Anaerobacillus alkaliphilus: one gene and its partner. The protein of the gene in region 1 interacts with the protein of each later gene in a pairwise test. Links are inferred from orthologs where the notes say so. Each region holds a gene or a part of one and is shown in the gene's direction. Other genes may lie near its edges.

What was found. The genes of interacting proteins can lie anywhere in the genome.
Region 2: the proteins of tpiA (region 1) and DS745_RS15080 interact in binary tests that used the Escherichia coli proteins (3 or more experiments, as listed by UniProt). The link is inferred for Anaerobacillus alkaliphilus from one-to-one orthologs.

The regions. Positions count from the first base shown.
Region 1 is NZ_QOUX01000032.1:160,624-165,416, forward strand. The notes cover bases 941-3,667. They hold tpiA (triose-phosphate isomerase), read left to right. Parts: upstream 941-1,788; coding sequence 1,789-2,547; downstream 2,548-3,667. Other genes in these bases: DS745_RS09660 (phosphoglycerate kinase), read left to right, coding at 941-1,665; gpmI (2,3-bisphosphoglycerate-independent phosphoglycerate mutase), read left to right, coding at 2,540-3,667. Also shown: gap (type I glyceraldehyde-3-phosphate dehydrogenase), read left to right, coding at 1-283; more of DS745_RS09660, read left to right, coding at 481-940; more of gpmI, read left to right, coding at 3,668-4,075; eno (phosphopyruvate hydratase), read left to right, coding at 4,196-4,793. UniProt on the Escherichia coli protein: Involved in the gluconeogenesis. Catalyzes stereospecifically the conversion of dihydroxyacetone phosphate (DHAP) to D-glyceraldehyde-3-phosphate (G3P).
Region 2 is NZ_QOUX01000045.1:176,159-180,274, forward strand. Bases 313-3,087 are described here. They hold DS745_RS15080 (M20/M25/M40 family metallo-hydrolase), read left to right. Parts: upstream 313-1,026; coding sequence 1,027-2,148; downstream 2,149-3,087. Other genes in these bases: mce (methylmalonyl-CoA epimerase), read left to right, coding at 521-955; DS745_RS15085 (MarR family transcriptional regulator), read left to right, coding at 2,328-2,822. Also shown: DS745_RS15070 (L,D-transpeptidase), read left to right, coding at 1-128; stressosome-associated protein Prli42, read right to left, coding at 189-281; DS745_RS15090 (DNA polymerase IV), read left to right, coding at 3,288-4,116. UniProt on the Escherichia coli protein: Cleaves the N-terminal amino acid of tripeptides.

The DNA.
Region 1 (4,793 bases):
AGACTTAGTTGCTGAATTAGATAAAGAAGTAACAGTAGATGAAATCAATGCTGTTCTTAAAGAAGCTGCTGAAGGTCCATTAAAAGGAATCCTTGGTTACTCTGAAGAGCCGCTAGTATCTCGTGACTACAATGGTAGCCCTGCTTCTTCTACAATCGATGCTCTTTCTACAATGGTTATGGAAGGCAACATGGTAAAAATTATTTCTTGGTACGACAACGAGTCTGGTTACTCGCACCGTGTAGTTGACCTAGTAGATTACATCGCTCAAAAAGGATTATAATTTCCAAAAGGAATTTATAGTCAATTGTTGAATAATAATAAGTTGGCAGAGAGGAGAAGGGAAACGTGTTTCTCTCTCCTCTTTCCACTGTGTAAAAAAATTTTGAATTATGAATTCAAAGCTTCTCTTCGAAGCCATACATACACCAATTCAAAATTCATAATTCACAATTCAAAATTTATAATGGAGGGTTTTTCATGAACAAAATGTCTGTGCGCGATATTGATGTAAAAGGTAAACGTGTATTTTGTCGTGTTGATTTTAACGTACCAATGAAAGACAACCAAGTAAGTGATGACACACGAATTCGTGCAGCTCTTCCAACGGTTCAATATTTAATGGAAAAAGGTGCAAAAGTTATTCTAGCTAGTCACTTAGGTCGTCCAAAAGGCCAAGTAAACGAAGACATGCGCTTAACGGCAGTAGCTGCTCGCCTTGGTGAACTTCTTGGTAAAAACGTTGTAAAAACAGATGAAGCTTATGGTGAAGCAGTAGAAACTGCGATTGCTGGTTTAGCTGAAGGTGACGTTCTTTTACTAGAAAACGTTCGTTTTTACCCTGGCGAAGAAAAGAATGATCCTGAGTTGGCAAAATCTTTTGCGAGCCTTGCCGATGTATACGTTAACGATGCGTTTGGTGCAGCTCACAGAGCGCATGCTTCAACAGAAGGTATTGCTCACCACCTTCCAGCGGTATCTGGTCTTCTGATGGAAAAAGAATTAGATGTACTAGGAAAAGCATTATTAAATCCTGATCGTCCTTTCACAGCTATTATTGGTGGAGCGAAGGTTAAAGATAAAATCGGTGTTATTGATAATCTATTAGAAAAAGTAGATAACTTAATCATCGGTGGTGGTTTGGCTTATACGTTTGTAAAAGCATTAGGACATGATGTAGGTAAGTCTTTACTTGAAGAAGATAAAATTGACTTAGCAAAATCGTTCATGGACAAAGCAAAAGAAAAAGGCGTGAAACTGTATATGCCTGAAGACGTTGTTGTTGCTGATGATTTCTCTAATGATGCGACTACAAAAGTTGTTGGTATTGATGAGATTCCAAGTGATTGGGAAGGCTTAGACATTGGTCCGAAAACAGTTGACACATACCGTAAAGTTATTATGGAATCAAAACTAGTGATTTGGAACGGACCTATGGGTGTATTCGAATTGCCATCATTTGAGAACGGTACGAAATCAGTCGCAGTTGCTTTAGCTGATGCGCAAAGTACGTACACAGTTATCGGTGGTGGAGACTCAGCAGCAGCAGTTGAAAAATTTGGTCTAGCTGACAGCATGGATCACATCTCAACTGGTGGTGGAGCATCACTAGAATTCATGGAAGGTAAACAACTTCCTGGAGTAGTGGCTTTAAACGACAAATAAAAAGCAATTATGAATTGACAATTGTGAATTATGAATTAACGTGTGTTTAGCTTCGAAGCTTAAACCCTCAACAATTCACAATTCATAATTCAAAATTCACAATTAATGAAAGGGGTTTTAATCGTGCGTAAACCAATTATTGCTGGTAACTGGAAGATGAATAAGACTATTGGTGAAGCAAAATCGTTTGTGCAAGAGGTAAAGGGTTTAGTGCCAACGAGCGCAAAGGTTGACTCGGTTGTTTGTGCGCCTGCATTATTTTTAGATTGTCTAGTAGATAACTCTGCTGGATCTGATCTTAAAATCGGTGCTCAAAACATGCATTTTGAAGAGAGTGGTGCATTTACAGGAGAAATTAGTCCTGTTGCACTAAAAGATCTTGATGTAGCATACGTAATTATCGGTCACTCTGAGCGTCGTGAAATGTTCGCTGAAACAGATGAGACGGTGAATAAAAAGACACATGCAGCACTTAAGCATGGTTTAGTTCCAATCGTTTGTTGCGGTGAAACACTAGAAGAGCGTGAAGCTGGAAAGACAAATGATGTGGTACGAGGTCAAATGGAAAAAGGCTTAGCAGGTCTTTCTGAAGAGCAAGTGAAAACAGTTGTTGTTGCTTATGAGCCGATTTGGGCGATTGGGACAGGAAAATCTTCTTCTTCTGCTGAAGCTAATGAAACGTGTGCGTACATTCGTACAGTCATCGCAGGAATGTTTTCACAAGAAGCGGCAGATGCAGTTCGTATCCAATACGGCGGCAGCGTGAAGCCAGAAAACATCAAGGAATACCTAGGACAAAGTGATATTGATGGAGCTTTAGTGGGAGGCGCAAGCCTTGACCATCAATCATTTTTACAGCTGTTGGAGGCAGGAAATGAGTAAGAAACCTGTAGCATTAATCATCCTTGACGGATTTGCTTTACGTGATGAAACAAAAGGGAACGCTGTAGCCCATGCGAATAAACCGAATTTTGATCGTTTCTGGAATGATTATCCACATGCGCAGTTACTAGCATCTGGTGAAGCTGTAGGTTTACCAGAAGGACAAATGGGTAATTCAGAAGTAGGACACTTGAATATTGGTGCTGGACGCGTTGTTTATCAAAGTCTCACTCGTGTAAATAAATCAATCCGCGAAGGTGAATTTTTTGGAAATGAAACGTTCTTAAATGCCATCAATCATGTGAACGAAAAAAATAGTAGTCTTCACATCTATGGCCTATTGTCTGACGGAGGAATCCATAGCCATATTCAGCATTTATTTGCATTACTTGAGCTAGCGAAAGAAAAGCAAGTAGAGCGAGTATATGTGCATGGCTTCTTAGACGGTAGAGATGTAGGTCCAACAAGTGCGAAAGAATATCTAGTAGCTCTTGAGGAAAAAATGAATTCGTTAGGCACTGGTACATTAGCTTCGATTTCAGGACGTTACTATGCGATGGATCGCGACCAACGCTGGGAACGTGTCGAGAAAACGTATCGAGCGATGGTTTATGGTGATGGCTTGAAGTATAAGAACAGTGCTGAAGCGCTAGAAGACTCTTATAAAAATGGCATTCATGATGAATTTGTACTGCCTTCTGTAATGACGAATGAAGACGGTACACCAGTTGGAACAATCCAAGATAAGGATGCAATTATCTTCTTTAACTTCCGTCCGGATCGTGCGATTCAATTATCACAAGTTTTTACAAACAATGATTTCCGTGGTTTCGATCGTGGTGATCAGCATCCGGTAGATTTACACTATGTTTGCTTAACACACTTTAGCGAGACAGTTGATGGGTTTGTTGCGTTCAAACCAACAAATCTTGATAACACATTAGGGGAAGTATTAAGTCAACAAGGCTACAAGCAGTTGCGTATTGCTGAAACGGAAAAATATCCTCACGTAACTTTCTTCTTTAGCGGAGGTCGTGAAGATAAGTTCCCAGGTGAAGAGCGAATTTTAATCAACTCACCGAAGGTTGCAACTTATGACTTGAAGCCTGAGATGAGCGCCTATGAGGTTACTGATGCTTTGTTACAAGAAATTGAAGCAGATAATCACGACGCCATCATTTTGAACTTTGCAAACCCTGACATGGTTGGACATTCTGGGATGCTTGAGCCGACCGTCAAAGCAATTGAAGTTGTTGATGAGTGCTTAGGTAAAATAGTAGATGCCATTATTGCAAAAGGTGGCTATGCCGTCATTACAGCTGACCATGGGAATGCTGATGAAGTTATTACGATGCAAGATACACCAATGACAGCACACACAACAAACCCAGTTCCAGTGATTGTGACGAAAAATGGTGTTACACTTCGCGAGGATGGGATCCTAGCAGATCTGTCACCGACAGTTTTAGAACTTTTAGGTGCAAATCAACCAGAAGAAATGACTGGGAAGAGCTTAATAAAAAATTAACATTGATGAATTAGGAATTATGAATTGTTTAGTTTATCATAGAAGTAGAGCTTCTTGGAATACATACATAATTCTGCATTCTACATTTTAAATCTTACATTAAAAAAGGAGTGTTTTTACATGACAATTATTACTGATGTTTATGCACGCGAAGTATTAGACTCTCGTGGAAATCCGACAATTGAAGTTGAAGTATATCTTGAAGGTGGCGCAATGGGACGAGCAATGGTACCAAGTGGTGCGTCTACTGGTGAGCATGAAGCTGTTGAGTTACGTGACGGCGGCGACCGTTACATGGGTAAAGGTGTTTTAAAAGCAGTTGAAAATGTTAACGAAGAGATCGCACCTGAATTAGTAGGTTATGACGCTCTTGATCAAGTTGGTATTGACCAATTAATGATCGACCTTGATGGTACACCTAACAAGTCTAAACTAGGTGCTAACGCTATTTTAGGTGTTTCTATGGCTGTTGCTCGTGCTGCTGCTGACGCTTTAGATATTCCTTTATACGTATACCTTGGTGGATTTAACGCGAAAACATTACCAACACCAATGATGAACATCATTAACGGTGGTGAGCATGCAGATAACAACGTAGACATTCAAGAATTCATGGTAATGCCTGTAGGTGCTGAAAAATTTGCTGACGCTCTTCGTATGGGTGCAGAAATTTTCCACAACTTAAAAGCAGTACTTAAGTCTAAAGGCTATAACACAG
Region 2 (4,116 bases), on another replicon or contig:
GTGTTCGTATGTTTAATGAGGAAGTTGAAGAGTTGTTTACCAGAGTACCCTATGGAACCAAAGTTTTTATCACAAGCACAGATAAGGATTTTCATACGCTGGCAAGGGAAAAAGGGGCAATTAAATAAGAGAAAAAGAGATACTTTACATAAGTATCTCTTTTTTTGGCTTAGCACCAATATTTTTAATTAAAAGAACATGGCAGCTCCAGTGAAGAGCGTCCCAATAAGCATTGTAGCAATCATAATATAAATAATGATTTTACGGTATTTTCGGGGCATATTTAAAACCTCCCAAACAATTTCTAACTAATATTTTACTTTGATTAGTATAATAATACAAGCCTTTCTTAAAAATTTCTAAAAGAAGGAAATTGCGCTATTGTTAGAGAAGAAGATTAAAAAATATTTAGTTGGGGGATGGGAAGATGAACGAAAAAGTAGTAGTCAATCGATGGCTTGAACTTACAAATGAGTTACTTACAGAAAATCCTACTTATCAAAATCTTACATTAAAAGAAATGATAGACACTGTACATAATGAAAAAGTGGACATACCGAAAAAAGTAGATCATATTGGCATAGCTGTCAAATCAATTGATGAGACATTGCCTTTTTACCTTAATCATTTAAAGTTGGAGCTTCTAGGAATTGAAGAGGTCTCTACTCAAAAAGTACGGGTCGCATTTTTAAAAATTGGTGAGTCAAAATTGGAATTACTAGAGCCGATGAGTGAGGAGAGTCCCATTGCCAACTATATTGCCAAAAGAGGTGAAGGGCTTCATCACGTAGCTCTGGCGGTTGACAACATTGAGCTACGTCTAAATGAACTGAAGGAACAAGGGGTGAGATTAATCCATGAGCAACCTGTAAAAGGTGCAGCAAATGCATCTGTAGCTTTTTTACATCCGAAGTCTGCACACGGTGTGCTTTATGAATATTGCGAAAAGAAGTAAAGGGCTTCAGTTTTACCAATTTTCCATTCAATGATAAAATAACTATAAATAGATAATGGAGGTATTTACATATGGTAAACAAAGATCGTTTGGTTCAAGAGTTTCTAGAACTTGTTCAAATTGACTCTGAGACTAAATACGAGCGTCAAATCGCAGATGTTTTAAAGGTGAAATTCTCAGAACTTGGTGTTGAGGTTTATGAGGACGATACTACTGAAAAATCAGGACATGGGGCAGGTAACTTAATTTGTACATTAGAGGCTAATCAAGATGGCATTGAGCCAATTTATTTTACTTCTCATATGGACACAGTGGTACCAGGGAATGGTGTAAAACCAGTCCAAGAAGATGGTTATATTAAGACTGATGGAACGACTATTTTAGGTGCAGATGATAAAGCTGGATTAGCAGCAATGCTTGAGGCAGTTAAGGTGCTTAAAGAAGAGAATATTAAGCACGGATTAATTCAGTTTATTATTACAGTCGGTGAGGAATCAGGTTTAAAAGGAGCAAAGGAATTAGATCCCGCGCTTATTCACGCCAAATTTGGTTACGCATTAGATAGTGATGGTAAAGTAGGAAACATTATTATTGCAGCACCAACACAAGCGAAAATTCAAGCAACGATTCTTGGAAAGACTGCTCATGCCGGTGTTGCCCCGGAAAAGGGAGTTTCAGCTATTACAATTGCAGCAAAAGCAATTGCTAAAATGCCTTTAGGAAGAATTGATTTTGAAACAACGGCAAATATTGGCCGTTTTGAAGGTGGTACGCAAACTAATATCGTGTGTGACCACGTACATATTCTAGCTGAAGCACGTTCTCTTGTTCCGGAAAAAATGGAAGCACAGGTTGCTAAGATGAAGGAAGCCTTTGAAACTGTAGCTGAAGAAATGGGAGGAAAGGCCAAGGTTGATATCGATGTTATGTATCCAGGATTTAAATACGGTGATGGAGACCATGTGGTAGAAGTTGCAAAAAGAGCAATTTCATCAATCAACCGCGAAGCAAAACTTGAAACAAGCGGTGGCGGAAGTGATGCGAATGTAATTGCAGGCTTTGGAATTCCAACGGTGAACTTGGCGATTGGTTATGAAGAAATTCATACAACCAATGAGAAAATGCCAATTGAAGAATTAGAAAAAACGGCTGAATTAGTTGTGGCTATTATTAAGGAAGTTGCGGGAAATTAATTTACTAGGTAGGACTGGCTAAGATGTAGCCAGTCTTTTTTAGGCATTAGTTTTGTTATCCAAATATCGATCTTAAGTACTACCTTGGAACACATAATTTTTACTATTACAAAACTGTTTATATATGGTAAAATATATAATAAGTGGAATTGTATAAGAATAGTAGAAAGAGGAACGCGATGAAGTACATGACTAATTTACATGCAATGCTCAACCATTTTCGCGGTGCTAGTAAAGTAATTGAGGCAGATTGGCAAAATGTTGCTAATTCTGTAGGCTTAACGCAAGCAGAACTCCACACTCTATGGATGGTTTATTTTGAAGAGCGCGCTTCAATTACTACCATTGCTAATCATGGTTTATGGGATCGTTCAACGGTAATGCAGGTCGTAAAGAGATTAAAAGAAAAAGGACTCGTGTCTGTAGAAAAAGACGATCAGGACCTTCGTGTTTCCTATGTAATTCTTACTGAAGAGGGGAAAAAAAGACAGACATCCACAGCTACTGCAGAATTTAGCTTTTTTCAATTTCTCCAGGAACTACGTTTAGAAGACGAAGAGGGGTATTACAAGCTTTTAAGTTTTATAGAGAAGTTTAATAGAAATTACCACGGAGAAGAGTATTGTGAATGGGTTGAGAAAACAGCAAAGATATTTGATGAGAAATTTTCTTAATGTTTTAAGCACGTTAGCAGTTGCTGTTTTCTAAGAATGAAGAGGTTCTAGTAAAAAGTACATAATAATCTTAGCTCCGTAACCTGCGGAGTTTTTTTCATTTGTTAAGGCTCTTTTCGTAAACATTGCTCCTCCGGTTACTCGTCGCACAAAAAAACATTGCTCCTGCGGTGGTTACTCGTCGCACAAAAAAAACTGTTGCTTTTTTACCCTAAAATAATCGGAAAAATACCCTAGGTGAAGGTATCAGCCAATAAATTATGTAAGAAAAGAGCAATACTTACTAAATTAGTGGTGAATTCTTAGTATTTTGTGTAAAATTTTTGGGATTTTTACGAAAGCAACAAACTTTGCGAAAACAGCCTTTGTTAAAGATGATTTAGCAGTAAGGAATTTAGTATAATGACGGTAGCTATGAAATTCTGATTTTGAAGCAAAGGACTCTATAAAAAAGGTGTTTTTAAAATGAAACAATTTTATCCGAAAGATGGTCGAGTCATTTTTCATGTAGATATGAATAGTTTTTATGCTTCGGTTGAAATAGCCTTTGATCCAACTTTAAAAGGAAAACCAGTGGCTATTGCTGGTAATGCAAAGGAACGACGTGGGATTATTGTCACGAGTAGTTATGAAGCTAGGGCAAAAGGTGTAAAGACAACCATGCCGATTTGGGAAGCTAAAAAACACTGTCCAGAGCTAATTGTGATGGAACCAAATTTTGAACGTTACCGGGAAGCATCGCTTAAAATTTTTCAATTTTTAAAAGAGTACACTCCGTTAGTAGAACCTGTTTCCATTGATGAAGGGTATATGGATATAACTTCTTGTTACCACTTGGGATCACCTTTATATATCGCTAAGACCATCCAAGCGAGGCTCTTAAAAGAATTAGGCTTACCCTGCAGTATTGGTATTGCTCCTAATAAGTTTTTAGCGAAAATGGCTAGTGATATGAAAAAACCTTTAGGAATAACAGTTTTAAGAAAGCGTGAAGTGCAGAAAATTCTTTGGCCCTTAAAAGTAGGAGAAATGCACGGTATAGGTCAGAAAACTGCGGAAAAGTTAAACAAGCTAGGGATCATTACCATTGGTGATTTAGCTCAGAGTGACCCTACTAAGCTTAAGCATAGCCTTGGTGTCAATGGAGAAAAAATATTTGCTCGTGCAAATGGAATTGACAATCGTTTAGTGGACCCTGAATCTGTCTTTGAATTTAAGACCATTGGTAACTCCACAACACTTCCAGTGGATACGAAAAGTATGGAAAAAGTAAAAGCAATCCTAGCAAATTTAT